DNA from 2 places in the Aliiglaciecola aliphaticivorans genome. Region 2 is predicted to be linked to the other one. Evidence: riboswitches for the same ligand, from Rfam matches in the RefSeq annotation. Region 2 holds a riboswitch; the other holds the start of a gene.
What was found. A riboswitch is a leader RNA that binds a small molecule or an ion and turns the genes downstream of it on or off. The one in region 2 is predicted to bind thiamine pyrophosphate.
Positions count from the first base shown of each region.

Region 1 (7,700 bases), on a different contig from region 2:
GAATATCTAGAAGGTTCTGTTAACCCTAAAGCCCTAAATGATTCTGAACATGCTAATACCGTAAGACTAGTTGCAGACCTTAGTATGCAAGAAAAGGAATACGGAAAAGCAGTTAAGTATTATCAAGAGTGGATGAAATTCACTTGTAAGGAAGATCCTGATATCTATACTCGTATGGCGCAAGCTTATTACGAGTTGAAAGATCTTCCAAAGATGGTACCGCCTGCTGATAAAGCAATTGCATTATATGAAAAACCTAATAAAAACCCTTATGTTTTAAAATTGCAATCATTTTACGAGCGTAAAATGTATCCGGAGACTGTGGCTGTAGCTGAAGAGTTAGTTCGCAAATTTCCTGACAACAAACAGTGGTGGTCACAATTAGGCTTTTTCTATATGTTAGTTGAGGACTACAAAAAAGCTCTCTCTACATTTGAAATTGCATATAATCAGGGTTATTTGTCTAAGAAATCTGAGATAAAAGCATTGTCTCAATTATACGCGACTAATGAGATTCCATATAGAGCAGCAGTGCTTTTGGAAAAACATATGAAGTCGGGTTTGATAGAAGAGACTGAACAGACGTTATCTAGTCTGGCTAATTCTTATCATCAAGCTAGAGAGTATAAGACAGCGGCAAGTTATTATGAAAAGGCAGCTAAGATAGAAAATGATGCCGATTTATATCGCAAGCAAGGTATTTTGTTGCTAGCAGCAGAAGATTACAAAGGTTCTATAAATGCTTTACAGAAAGCGCTTGATTTTGGAGCAGACCAGACTGGTCGTATTCATATCGCGATGATGGAAGCAAATATTTATACTGGTAATTTCCGTCAAGCAATGGTTCATGTTCGTGAAGCGAAGAAAGATAAAAACGTGGAACGTACAGCAAGAGCTTGGGAACCTTATATCAAAGAAAAAGCGAAAAATCGCGGTATCAAAGTCTAACTTGACTTACTTCATATCGTAATATCTAAAAGGCTTCTTAATCGAAGCCTTTTTTATTTGTTGTTAACCTTTATTAATTCGCCATATTTATTCTAATCCAGTATCCACATAGTCTTTCGCATAACCTTTCAGTACAGCCTAGCAACATCGAGCCCTTTTTTATATGGGAAAAAACCTTTTTGCAATAGAAAAGCTTTTACAACAGCAAGCGTCATACCAAGTACTAAATTGCTTTCCTTTGGGATGAGTTATCTTGGTTTATTTAATATGGATATTTTTCCACCAATACGCTCAGTTGATCACGCAGGTGACTCTCAATCTGTTTCTTACCTGCCAGTTTGTATAACCTGCATATTTGTGGATAAGATTCTTTTGCAATGATCACATCATTAATAAAGGCAATAGCTTGTTTCAAGTGTTTATCTACGCGTTGTGAATTTATTTTATTCGTTTTAAGCCAGTTATATATTGCAAATTCAACACTATATAGTGGGCGCTTACCCGCAATAAATTGTGCGATCAAACTAAACCAATAGTCTTTTATTTCCTGGCTATCTAAAGGTGCATGTACCGAAGCTTCCCTTGAATTAGGCGTTAATTCATTTTGTAGCTGTCTAATTAGAACTGGTGCTAGGGCGTTTAAACGATAATCTTGTTGATAGTCTAATTGCTGGCGACACACCTGGATTAAGAATTCTAAACTTTTTGCGGCTTTTCCATTTAAGGGGCTGAGCATTATTGCACTAAACTCTCCGCTGGACGCATCCTGTTTAATACCGAGTTTTACTAACTTAAATTCATTCTTAAACCAAAAATTTGCGAGTGCTTTGGTTAGCCCAAAAGAGCTTCCTATGAAGTCGATCTGATTCTTTATAGCATCTTGCTTTATAAGCTTTAAGATCTCAGAGCCTACCTGCATTTGTCTATATTGCTGTTTAACCGCAATCCTAACAACGCGTATATAGCTGTCTAACATGAATTGAGGCTTATGGTGGTCGAAGGCCAATCGTTGTGGAATTAAATGGCCTGGTACCCTCCTATTGCCCTGAGCAATGTCGTTAGCAAGGGGCTTGAGTTTATCTCCCCCTTCCCAAGCGGTGAGTGCCACCGCAATTGGCATTCCCTGCGGATTACTCATTACCTGTATTTGCTGATTAGCGTCTAACATTCTGACTAAATCGTCAGGTGTTGTTTGGTAGTGGGCATCGACTAAAAGCTCAAAAACGGCTTGCAGGAGGTTGGGTTGGGCAATTAATTGTTGGCCATTATAGGTTTGATACGTGAAGTTTTTTGCTAAACCATTAACGTTGTCTATCCCTAGCAAAGGTTGTCTAATGACAGCTTGACTAGGTTGGGCCAGTTTCAAGCTAGGTTTGGTAATGATTTTCTCAGAGGTGGTTTTAAGGGCCATAACCTGATGCCAAAAAGCTTCAAGTGGGTCATTTTCAAACCAGCGAATTGGACGGTGCAAAACAAATTCGCGGAAATGGGAAAAGTGTGTTTTTAAAAAAGGTTTAAAGCGTAATTCAAAACCTCTTCCACTACCTTCATAACCATGTATCGTTGTGCTAAGTACCACTTTTGGATAGTGAGTAACTAGTTTTTCCAGCACTTCCGTAGGCAAGGTTGCGGCTTCATCTATAAATAACCAATCCCCTTTAGGCAGCGTTTTCATTATTTTATCAAAAGCTAGATACTGTATTCGATTCATAGGGTCATTGTCTGAGTCCAAGGGCTTATGATGACCCCCCATGGTCTTTGCCGCTTGTTTAAATATCTGCTGGGTCATAGAGCGATGAGTAGAGGTAACTATAAATTTTGCTGTTGTCGATCTAATTAATTGACCTGCTGCAATACCTAAAGCCGAAGATTTTCCTCGACCGCGATCTGCAAGTACTACAATCTGATTGTTCTTTTCAGCATGGACATGTTGAATGTATTTCACCAATTCTAATTGGTCTGGGGTCTTACATACTTCATCTTCAAAGGGAGCTGAATCAAGGTTTACTCTTTGTACTTGAGACAGTTTTATTTGGTTTTGTTGCCAAATTGAAACCTCTGGGAAGGTTTTAATATGTTCAACTAACCAATCAATAAATATTGAACGATGGCTGCTTGTAATGCAGCCTAATCCATCAACTGAACTTTGGGTTTTAGCCTGAGTTGACCAAGATTCTAAATCTGGGCAGAGTATGATCATTAGCCCACTTCGACTAACACAACCACTCATGGCTAGTAGCGCGTTTCCTCTTAGCTCACTGAAACCGTCGTATATGACCCATTCAAATTCTTGTCCAAGAACACTTCTATATTGTTTGGTTTGAATATTATTAAACCCTTCTAGGTGACCAATACAAATATTGGTTGAGGGCTTGTTTGCGGTGAATATTTCAGCGATTGAATCCTTCACCCACTCACGGCTGCCGGATATGACTAGCAACTGTCGATGACAGTAATGCCGTTTTCGTTCTGCAAGCCAAGATTTTACTTCTGTTGTCATATGCTCTTTTGGTTTAATTCTTGATATAATTTCTTTCCCCTAGTGTATTGAATAAAATTGAGGAATACGAATGCGCTTTCTAACGCGAAGATTAGTTATGCCTGGAGATCTAAATTATGCGGACTCTTTGTTTGGTGGGCGTGCTTTAGAGTGGATTGATGAAGAGGCGGCTATCTACGCAATTTGTCAACTGGAAACCACCTTGTTGGTCACCAAACATATTGGTGAAATTACATTTGAATCACCGGCATTAAAAGGTGATGTTGTAGAGTTTGGACTAGAGACCAAGAAAGTTGGACGCACATCCATTACTATTTCTTGCATGGTTCGCAACAAAGCCACCAAAAAAACCATTTGTATGGCAGATGATATTGTTTTTGTGAGCTTAGATCCTGAAACTAGAGAGCCTGTACCCCATGGTAAAACCATTGAAGAATTAGAACTACAAACTAAACAAGAGTTGCGTTCATTAAATTTGAACGATTGATCCCGATTAATTTGCAATGAATTGAAGGGAAAATGGGTCAAACTGCCGCTAACGTCAAGAAACAGACTCAAGGTTAGCGGCATATTTTTATGTTATAAGCTTGCACTTACAATATTTTTAACATCTTCTGGGCTAATGTTTTGTCTTTCTCCTATCTTTGTCGCACCTGTTTTTTCAAGTCTTGAAGCAACTTCGTCAGCCACATTAGCGTCGATATTATACTCAGATAGAGTGGTTTTGATGCCCATGTCACGGAAAAACTGCTCGGTTTTTTCAATGACTAAGTTAATGGCTCCTTCTTCATCATAGCGACTTAGCCCCCAAACCCGTTCGGCGTACTGAAGCAACTTTTCACGTTTATGTTCCCGCTGATAATGCATTACACGAGGCAAAATAATTGCTAGAGTGACCGCATGATCCAAGTTATGAAGAGCAGTCAATTCGTGCCCAATGGTGTGAGTAGACCAATCTTGCGGCACACCTACGCCAATTAAACCGCTTAACGCCTGTGTTGCATTCCACATTAAATTTGCTCGTAAATCATAGTCTTTTGAGCTTAGTACGCGGGGGCCAATATCTATTAAATTACTTAAAATCGACTCCGCAAAACGGTCCTGTACGCTGGCATTAACCGGATAGGTAAGGTATTGCTCGATAACATGCACAAAGGCATCAACCACACCGTTAGCGAGTTGTCGTTCAGGTAACGAATAGGTAACCTGTGGGTCAAGTACTGCAAATTTAGGCCTTACATGTTCAGACATGAACGGCAACTTGAGGTTGTATTCACGGCGGGTTACCACTGCAGCAGTATTGGTTTCGGTTCCTGTGGCAGGAAGGGTTAGAACGCAGGCCAAATTGATAGCCTGGTTGACTTTTTTGCCTTTGGCTAAGATGTCCCAAGGATCCCCTTCAAAATGTGTCGCTGCTGCAACAAATTTAGCGCCATCGATGACAGAACCACCGCCGACGGCGAGAATAAATTCAACATTTTCAGTTTTCACCTTTGACACAGCTTTCATCAACGTTTCAAACTCAGGGTTGGGCTCTATGCCTGAAAATTCACACCAATCATGCCCCTCAAGCTGTTCAATAAGCTGTTGATAAACACCGTTATGTTTGATGCTTCCACCACCGTAAATCAACATGATTTTAGCATTAGGCAATAAAGAAGATAACTTACTAATACTGTCTTTTCCAAAAACAACTTTAGTAGAATTGTGATAGATAAAGTTTTGCATTTTCAAATCCAAAATAATGTTAAGAAGCTGAAAAGTGTCGATTAGCTATATTGAACCACTAAGTGAGAAATTCAAGTTGAATGTTTAAATTAAGGTTTAATCATAGCTACATTTAATACCTAGCTTAAAGCTTACTTTTACAAATTAGGAGTATTTAATTAGTTAATCTCGGCTTCTATTTATCAAGTTGGAGCAGGGCTATAAGCTTATCAATGATGAGGCACTAAACAGGGCATTATCAAAAACAGTAATATAATCATGGAGATTCGGTTGCGCCCTTGCTATCATTTCAGTGGGCAAGTTATTCAATAACTTGTTACACCAAGGGGTGCTCTTTGCTGAGATCCAAATTGTTGGAAACCCTTATACCTGATCCGGATAATACCGGCGTAGGAATGGTCTTCAAGAACTTTTCAATGCTTTCCATTTACTGCCGAAATACCGGATCTTTTCATTAGTTAGAAGAGATCCAAATGAAATTGAAATTTCCATTACTTTACTCCACTGTTTTAAGCGTGATACCGACATTTGTTTTGTCTGCTGAAAATTTAGAGGTCATTACCGTTACGTCTGATTTTAGAGAAAACGATATTCAAAATGTAACTGCCAGCGTGAGTGTTATTTCTGACGATATCATTGAGAAACGAAACGCATTTCACTTAGAAGATATTTTAGGGATGGGGGCCAATATAAATTTTAGTAGCGGGGCTTCCAGAGGACGCTTTATTCAAATTCGAGGCATTGGTGAACGAAGCCAGTATTCTGAACCCAATAACCCATCTGTGGGATTGCTAGTAGACGATTTCGACTTTTCTGGATTTGCTGGTTTAGGTACCTTATTTGATGTTGAGCAAGTTGAAATTTTACGTGGTCCACAGGCTACCGAGTTTGGGGCTGCAGGCATGGCGGGAACCATTAAGATCAAGACGGCTGAAGCCGATGATCAGCAACAAACCAAATTTCTTGCCACTGTAGCGCAACAGGGAACGTGGAATATTGGTGCGGCGTACGGAAACCAAATTAGCGATAAATTATTTTATCGAGTCGCAATCAATCAGTTTAAAAGTGATGGCTTTATTTACAATCAATTTTTAGATAGAGATGACACAGACAATCTAGATGAACTAACGGCACGATTAAAGTTAAAGTTTATAGCAACAGACAACACAACAATCGATTTCAATTATCAGTATTTTGATATTGATAATGGTTACGATGCATTCTCCCTTGATAATGATGGGGTTACACGCTCAGATGAGCCTGGCGTTGATACCCAAGAAACCCATGCGTTTGGGATTAAAGCGAATATTGAGTTAGCTCAAACGACTGTTATTGGTTCGTTAAATCACACCACGTCAGATTCTGTGTATGGTTATGATGAAGACTGGACCTATGTTGGATTTCATCCCTGGGAATACAGTTCTACCGATTACTATTATCGCGAAAGAGACTTAACCAGCATCGACTTAAGAATAGTCTCCAACGATAACGGATTGATTTTCGACGACACCACACAGTGGTTAGTTGGCTTCTTTGCACGGGATATAGATGAAAATACCCGCAGAAATTATACCTATGCTGAACAAGACTTCAGTAGTCAATACGAACCAATCAATATTGGTATTTACGGACAAACGGATACTCAAATAAACCAAAATCTAAGGGTGAGTTTAGGCCTCAGAGCTGACCGTTTTAAGATGGATTATGTTAACAATGAAGGCTATGTTGAACAGCAAACTGACACTATGTTGGGGGGCAAAGTTGTTGTTAAATATTCCATAAACCAAGCATCAGTGTATTCAAGTATTTCCAGAGGCTATAAAGCGGGTGGCTTTAATCCTGACCAAAGAGTCACCGAGGAAAGTCGTTTATTTTCCCCTGAATATAACTGGAACTATGAAATCGGTATAAAAGGGCAAGCATTTGAAGATCAACTTTTTGTCCGCGTAGCGCTTTTTTATATGGATAGAGAAGATACCCAAGTTAGCGATTACGATGTGCAAATTAGTGAAGAGGGAGTTCCTAGTTTTATTGATATCATTGGTAACGCTGATGTGGGAACCAATAAAGGGCTTGAAATAGAGCTTGATTGGCAACTATCAGATGCCATTAACCTTAGTGCAAATTATGGATACTTAGATGCTTATTTCGGTGGTTATACGCAAGCTGATGGCACTTATATTGATGAACAATGGCAAGCGCAAGCACCTAAACATTCCTTCAATATAGCTGCTTTAGGGTATCTATCACAAAATATAAGTGTACGTTTAGAGGCTGATGGTAAAGACAACTATCGCTTTTCAGATGGACACGATGTGGAATCTCCTTTTACGCTCTTAGTAAATGCCCAATTGCGTTTAGATTGGCAAGACTGGACGTTTTCCCTATGGGGCAAAAATATTCTTGATCGTGAACACTATGTTCGCGGATTTGGTGGTTTTAGTAATGATCCCAGAGACGAATATGCAACGCCTGAACCCTATCTACAACTTGGCGATGGTCGTCAATTTGGATTGACCGCAAG
Region 1 is NZ_BAAGTF010000097.1:113,650-121,349, forward strand. Features, by position in the region: gene ACYVIL_RS22275 (tetratricopeptide repeat protein) at 1-948, shown strand, start outside; gene ACYVIL_RS22280 (tRNA(Met) cytidine acetyltransferase TmcA domain-containing protein) at 1,211-3,448, opposite strand; gene ACYVIL_RS22285 (acyl-CoA thioesterase) at 3,519-3,935, shown strand; gene ACYVIL_RS22290 (iron-containing alcohol dehydrogenase) at 4,028-5,176, opposite strand; TPP riboswitch at 5,491-5,589, shown strand; gene ACYVIL_RS22295 (TonB-dependent receptor) at 5,650-7,700, shown strand, end outside.
Region 1: another riboswitch for thiamine pyrophosphate. It lies ahead of ACYVIL_RS22295 (TonB-dependent receptor); the one in region 2 lies ahead of thiC (phosphomethylpyrimidine synthase ThiC).

Region 2 (7,700 bases):
CTGGGTGACTACACGGGGACTGCTAAATCCAATTCGCTGATGTTGATGCTGAGGTGAGGTAAATGCTATGTTTTTGGCCACTAACCAATCGGTTGCGAAGCTGTTTTGAGTCGATTGGTTGAGAGTCCTTTGGTTTTGCTCAGGACTGAATGGGGAGTCTCCACCTGTGAGTAGAATGTTGCAGTTTAGAAGATTGCCAAGCTTTTCAAGATCAGTGAGTGGATCTTGATGAGTGGGGGTTGGTATATGGCATAACTCCAGTAGTGTTGCTAATTCATAATTGTTAGGGGTTAGCAAGCTTACGGATTTTGCCAATTCCAGATATGCCGAATGCGCCTTTTGTTCATTGTTGGTAGTTAACGACTGGCCGCTGGTGGATACCATCACCGGATCCCAAATCACTGGAATCTGTAGATTATTGGCCTGCTCATAAGGTTTTAGGCTATTAGCAAGCCATTCACTGATGCATAGCATTTGCTCGGCATTGGCTAACATGCCGATTTTGATGGCTGCGGGGGGCATATCATCTAATAGACAGTCTAATTGCTTTATGAGCATTGCAGTGGGAGTCGCAGTAATCCCTTGTACTTGCTGTGAGTTTTGCGCAGTGATGGCGCTCACTACCGTACATGCATGTCCTCCTAGGTCGTGAATGGTTAAATTATCCGCCTGTATGCCCGCTCCACCGCCACTGTCAGAGCCAGCAATAGACCAGACTATGGGGCGAGTTTTGGCCTGCGCTACATTCGCGCCATTGTTCTTCGTTAAATAGACACCCATGATTTCCTTCATGGCCGAGCTTACATAGACACCCATGGTTTCCTTCATGGGCGAGCTTACATAGACACCCATGGTTTCCTTCATGGGTGAGCTTACATAGACACCCATGGTTTCCTTTATGGGTGAGCTTACATAGACACCCATGATTTATTCAGATTCGGTAACTGCTCGGTCGTCAATGGGGGTATAGAGTTGGGCTCCTTGAGCTTTAAATTCTTCTGATTTTTGTGCCATTGCTGAGTCGATTTCTTGTTGATTCAGTCCTGCTTTACTCAATTTCAGTCGAGACGCGTCTTGTTCGATCTGTATTTTTTGCTTCGCGGCATACTCGCGTACGTCTTGGGTGATTTTCATGGAGCAGAATTTGGGGCCGCACATGGAGCAAAAATGTGCCACTTTAGCTGACTCTTGAGGCAGACTTTCATCGTGATATCGTCTGGCGGTGTCGGGATCTAAGCCAAGGTTGTATTGGTCTTCCCAGCGGAATTCGAAACGGGCTTTAGACAATGCATTATCGCGAATTTGTGCACCCAAGTGGCCTTTGGCTACGTCAGCCGCATGGGCTGCTATTTTATAGGCTATCAAGCCTTGCTTAACATCTTCTTTATTGGGTAAGCCTAAATGCTCTTTTGGGGTGACATAACACAACATTGCGACGCCATACCAACCTATCATCGCTGCGCCTATGCCTGAGGTGAAATGGTCGTAGCCTGGCGCTATATCCGTTGTTTGAGGGCCAAGAGTGTAAAAGGGCGCTTCGGCACAAATTTGCAATTGTTTGTCCATATTTTCTTTGATCAATTGCATAGGAATATGGCCAGGGCCTTCAACGATAGTTTGCACATCATATTGCCAAGCTATTTTGACTAGCTCTCCCAAGGTTTCTAATTCGGCAAACTGGGCTTCGTCATTCGCGTCGGCGATACAGCCCGGGCGCATACCATCCCCTAAAGACAGGGATACGTCGTAAGCGGCGCACAGTTCGCAAATCTCCTGGAAATGTTCATACAAAAAGCTTTCCTTATGATGGAATAAACACCATTTAGCCATAATTGAACCGCCGCGAGACACTATGCCCGTGAGCCGTTTTGCGGTCATGGGCACGTAACGAAGCAGTACGCCGGCATGAATAGTAAAGTAGTCTACTCCTTGTTCGGCTTGCTCGATGAGAGTGTCACGGAATATCTCCCACGTAAGGTCTTCTGCAACGCCATTTACTTTTTCCAGGGCTTGGTAAATGGGAACTGTGCCAATTGGGACAGGGGAGTTGCGGATAATCCATTCGCGGGTTTCGTGAATATAGCGTCCAGTGGACAAATCCATCACAGTGTCGGCACCCCAGCGTGTTGACCACACTAGTTTTTCAACTTCTTCTTCGATAGAGGAAGTGACCGCAGAGTTACCAATATTAGCGTTTACTTTGACTAAGAAATTACGCCCGATGATCATGGGTTCGGATTCGGGGTGATTAATATTGGCTGGGATAATGGCACGACCTCTGGCTACTTCGTCACGCACAAATTCGGCGGTAATAGGTTTTCCGACCATTGCTCCAAAAGCATTGCCTTGGGCTTTTTGGCATAACACAGGATCGCTGACATCTTCTCTAGCCATATTTTCACGGATCGCGATATATTCCATTTCTGGAGTAATGATCCCCGCTTTTGCATAGTGCATTTGGGTGACCGCTTTACCAGGTTTGGCTTTTAGTGGGTTCACCGAGCGGTTAAATCGCAAATGCTCTAAATCATCATCGCCGCTGCGTGCTTGGCTAAACTCAGAGCTAACTTGCTCTAGCTGTTCGACGTCTCCTCGGTGCATAATCCAATTGTGGCGAAGCTTACTTAAACCTTGGTGTATATTAATTTTTGCCGCAGGGTCAGAATACGGCCCTGTGCAGTCGTATACTAAAATATCTGGATTTTGTTCGGTGATAGGCGCGTCTTTACTGCCACCTAAAATAGTCTCTGTCTGGGATATTGCACGCATACCAACACGAATATCGTGTAGATCACCTGGCACATACACTTTGTTCGAGTTGGGATAAGAAAAGGGTGTAAAGTTATCAATAAATTGTTTCGCATTAGCGCGAGTTTGACGACGATTTGACATTAGCAATCTCTCATATTGTTAAAAAATGAAGTTGCTTGTCTGGAGAGGTTTGGTGTTGAAAAGCGCCAATTATCGAAAAGGGCAGGTTGCTTCTAACAATTCAGAAGATTACCCCAATTGGCAAAATAAGCTGTAAAACTAATCAGCAATAAAAGCACGTTAGTGGTTACAGCATTACGCTTGTTTCCTTCGCGGGTATTAGCCCGATCAGGTTCAACGGATCCCGAATTAACGGTCTCAGCCCACACTACTTAGTAACCTAAATGGTGCTAGCACTCCGACAAGAGGCACTAATATAAACACACTAATGAGATTTAACAAGGGAATTATTGAGTAATAAATTTATCTTAGATTGAATAATGGTTGGCTTAGATTAAAGCTAATAAAGCGATAAAATCGAAGCCCTTTCTATTCATTTTAAAGGACTATAGAGCTATCTGGTGTTGACGGTTTCTAGTTGAAAATGAGGAATGAGCATACAAAAAGCCCTCGTTTTACGGAGAGCTTATTTGCATTTTTAGTTTACATCATCCCTTTAGAGTCGAAGGATGGAGAAGAGAACGAAGCTTTATTCTTCATCGTATTTTATATACTCAAAATCATGCTCAGATTTTGACATGTTGAATGAATACATTTCAGATAAAACATGAATTCTGAAATCACGTTCAACCACGGCTTTCCAGGGGCGAACACAAATGTAATGAGTAAGACGGCGGCACGAACGACTTTTGGTCATGATATTTCGGGCTATTTCCCAAGCGCGGTCTACAATGTTTTCACGTTCAACCACTTCGTTAACTGCACCCAATTCTAAACAAGTTTGTGCATCCATGGCTTCACATGTCAGCATCATATAGTTGCCACGTTTTACCCCTAAAATCTCTTGTAAACAAAGACCCATACCATCACCAGGTACATGGCCACTGTCCATGCCGTAATGGTCATCCTGTAATACGAAATCAGGTGTACACAGTGTAATGTCGCTCATCATACACATTTCCCAGTGGATCCCTTTACCGTTAATCACTGCGATGGTAGGGATTTCCAAATCATTGATAAAGTTCTCAACAATTTTAAGGGTATCGTATATTTGCACATCAAAACGTTTGTCATCATCTGGTGATTGCTCAACTTCTTTGAATGATTCAACATCCCACTCGTTAATCCACTTATCGTCAGTCGACGTTAAAATTAATACTTCGTTTTCTTTGTCGTGACCGATGACTGTCCACAGTTCTGCAAGGGCATGGTGGAACTGATAGCTCCATTTTACCGGGCCGTTTTTGGTGTGCATTTTCACTTCGAGAATGCCATTTTCCCGCTTGAACTTGAAAAAGTCCTTAAACTTTTCGCTATATTCTTCTAATTTAGGTACTTGATAATATTGATTAATAGCCATTATGTTGTCCTCGTTAGGTTGCGATTTTCGCTCAATTAGTTAGTGTTTGTTTCGCTTTCGCGACTAAATGTTCACGTACGCGATTGCGCACTTCGTCTGCGGCTTCAGGCGTCCATTGGCGAAAACCGCCACCCGTCTTCATGCCTAATTGTCCAGTTTCAACTCGCTCAACCAATGTGGATTGTGGCGTTGCACTGGTATCTAGTGATGGATAAATGGTTGTTAGAATGCGCAGGGTGAGATCCAGTCCCACTAAGTCAGATTGCTCAAGGGGCCCCAGCACAGCTAAGCGCTGACCAAACCCATGTTTAACCACATCGTCAATGGTCTGCGCATCACAGACGCCTGCTTCTAACATGGCAATCGCTTCACGTTTCATCGCGTGTTGCAGACGATTGCCGATAAAACCTGGAATATCCCGCTTAACATGGACTGACTTCATGCCCACACTATCAAGTAGCGCAATGGTCTGTTCTATGGTGCTTAGGCTAGTTTCATCTCCTTGCACCACTTCAACCAATCTCACTAAGTGTGGTGGGTTCCAGAAGTGGGCCCCTACAATGCGTTGTGGATGGGAAATGCCTTTGGCAATCTCCGAAATGGGGATAGCTGAAGTATTACTCGCTAATATGCATTCCGGGCCGCTAAAGCGTGCTAGTTGGGTAAAGATATCTCTTTTTACATCGAGTATTTCTGGTCCTGCTTCGATGACCAACTTAGCGCCTTCCACCGCGGGTTGTATTTCTGTGTACAGGCTTAAAAGATCACCCTTGTCATAAGGTTGTTCAAGCAGTGTGAAAATATCACTAATTTGCTGCTCAGCTTGCTCGAGCACTTGCAAATTGGGATCAACTAAATTGACTGGATAGCCCGCGGCTAAAAAGCGCTGAGCGATACCGTGTCCCATTAAGCCAGCACCAATTACGGTAACCTTAGGTTGATCTGCCATTTTCATTACCCCGCTGTAAAGCCGCCATCAACGTACATAATTTGGCCTGTACAAAAGTTTGATGCAGGCGACAAAAGATATAACGCCATACCCACTAAATCTTCAGGTTCGCCAAGGCGTCCCAAAGGTAAACGTGATAAAGAACGCTGCTTAGTTGCCTGTCCTAGTTCGTTGTCTTCGTCAAACATCCAAGCGGTGAGTTTTGAGCGAAATACCGTGGGTGCAATAGAATTGACGTTGATACCGTGCTGTCCCCACTCGGTGGCGAGCACTTTGGTTAACATATCGGTAGCGCCTTTGCTGGTGCAATAACCCGTGTAGCCTGAAATATTGCCGTGGCGGCCGCGCACCGACGACACCATCACCACTTTACCGCCAGTTAAGTTATTGTTGATGCGGTAGGTGCCGTAGGCTTTCGCCATGAACCAATTACCTCGTACATTAGCATCCATAACGGCCTGCCAATCTTCGTAGTCCTGTTCGTGAATAAAGCCGGCTTTGTTGTAACCTGAGCCGATGAACATCAACTCAAGGTCACCATAAGTTTTAACCGCAGCGTTGACCATGGCACTGGCATCTTCTAATGAGTCTGGACGCAAATTAAGGGTTTGCACAGTGCCGCCCACTTCTCTGCATTCTGCAGCAACGGCTTCTAATTCTTCTTTGTTGCCCGCCACTAAGGTCAACTTAGCCCCAAGAGAGGCTAAGGTGATGGCCACAGCGCGACCAAATGCGCCGGATGCACCCGTAATCAATGCAGATTTGTTACTCACGTCAAACAACGACAATGGGTTTTTTAAGGTTTCAGAAATCATAATGTGATGCTCCTAATTGGAAATGACAACAAGTATCGTAGCGACCTTGTTAGTGCGATTCTCTACTGCACGGAGTTCGTTGAATTCAATTAAACAGGAATCTAAATGTCCAAGGGTGGTTTCTTTTTGGACACCATCTTCTTTGGTTAATATTGTGATTTCACCGTCAAGTACGATATAGGCTTTTTCATTTGGAGAAGATGCCCACTCTGCGCCACCACCGGGTAAAAAATAAGATAAACAACAGCTAAACTTTTCAATCTCAGTGGCATCTGCGCCTTGTAAGCGTAAACCTGCCATATCCCAATGCTGTTTCGCTTCGTAAGTTTTTGCATCGCTTAATTTAGTTACTTGCATAATCGTCTCCTTTATCGATCACATATGATTGTTCGGGATCTACAATGGCTACAAGTCGAATTCCACAGCCATCGCCACCAGGCCAGCGCCATGGGAAGCCCATGAAAGTGCAACGTTTACCCGTGACTTTATCGATGTCTCCACCAACGTTTTCGATACCCGGAATCCCAGCGGCTAACAGAGCTTTGTGTGACGGTTCCCAGTGTGGGAAGTCTTTCATCACATCTCGCCCCGTTTCTTCTTTATATTCTTTGAATAAGTGGTGGTGAGTGGGGCCAGGACCATGATCAACCAGCTTGGTACCTAGGGGGTGATCTAGCGCCTGCACATCTATGCCTAATAGTTTGATTTTATGTTCAACTAACCATTCAGCACCTTCTTTATAAAGGCCTGGGGAATATTGAAAATATTCATCATTATCTCCCAAGTTTTTGTGGCTGCCGGTGTTGATTATGACAATGTCGTTTTCACGGATCTGTGGTCTGGCTTTTTCTAAATCTTCGGGTGTGACCACACCCCATTTACCCTTTGGAATAGACACAACAACGCCCGTTCCAAAAAAGCGCCAGGGCTCGAAGTCATCTAAATGAGGGGCATTTTCAGTAACATGAATGGGCGCATCCATATGGGTGCCGCGGTGCATAATGCCCTCCCATTCAAGCACTTGACAGCCGTTCATGGCATGAAATTGTTGGGTGCTAATGGCAATTCCTTTAGGGCTAGACGGCCATTGAGGCATACCGTGTCCCCAACGATTACTTAAATCAAAAAACTGTAAACCTTGTGTTGTTTGTGACATTACGCTCTCCTTATTCCTGATTCGTACCGGATTCGATACGGTATTGCCCACTTGGATCTGAAATTGCCATTAAACGAATTACGCAAGCGTCGCCTTCGTTCCAGCGCCAGGGCATAGCATGAAATGTGGTGCGTTTACCGGTGACAGCATCAAGATCGCCACCCACATTCTCGATAGTTGGAATACCGTTTTGTAACAATAGTTTGTGAGCGGGTATCCAATCTGGGAAGTCTTCTGTTGCACTACGGCCAGTTTCAGTTTCATATTCTGGCGCTAAGCGTTTCATGGTTGGGCCGTTTCTGTGCAGTCCCAATGAGGTAGCAAGCGGGTGGTCAACTTGGGGTGTATCAACACCTAACATTTTGATTTTTTTATCCACAAACCATTGTGCGGCATCTTCTGTCATACCTGGAGAATGTCCAAAGTATGCTTGGCTGTCAGCGTAAAGGTGATGCCATCCTGTATTGATTAGTACGATATCGCCAGAAT
Region 2 is NZ_BAAGTF010000039.1:12,823-20,522, reverse strand. Features, by position in the region: gene thiE (thiamine phosphate synthase) at 1-924, opposite strand, end outside; gene thiC (phosphomethylpyrimidine synthase ThiC) at 928-2,892, opposite strand; TPP riboswitch at 3,060-3,182, opposite strand; gene ACYVIL_RS17080 (enoyl-CoA hydratase/isomerase family protein) at 3,461-4,291, opposite strand; gene ACYVIL_RS17075 (3-hydroxyacyl-CoA dehydrogenase family protein) at 4,323-5,240, opposite strand; gene ACYVIL_RS17070 (SDR family NAD(P)-dependent oxidoreductase) at 5,246-6,055, opposite strand; gene ACYVIL_RS17065 (cupin domain-containing protein) at 6,068-6,412, opposite strand; gene ACYVIL_RS17060 (cyclase family protein) at 6,399-7,211, opposite strand; gene ACYVIL_RS17055 (cyclase family protein) at 7,222-7,700, opposite strand, start outside.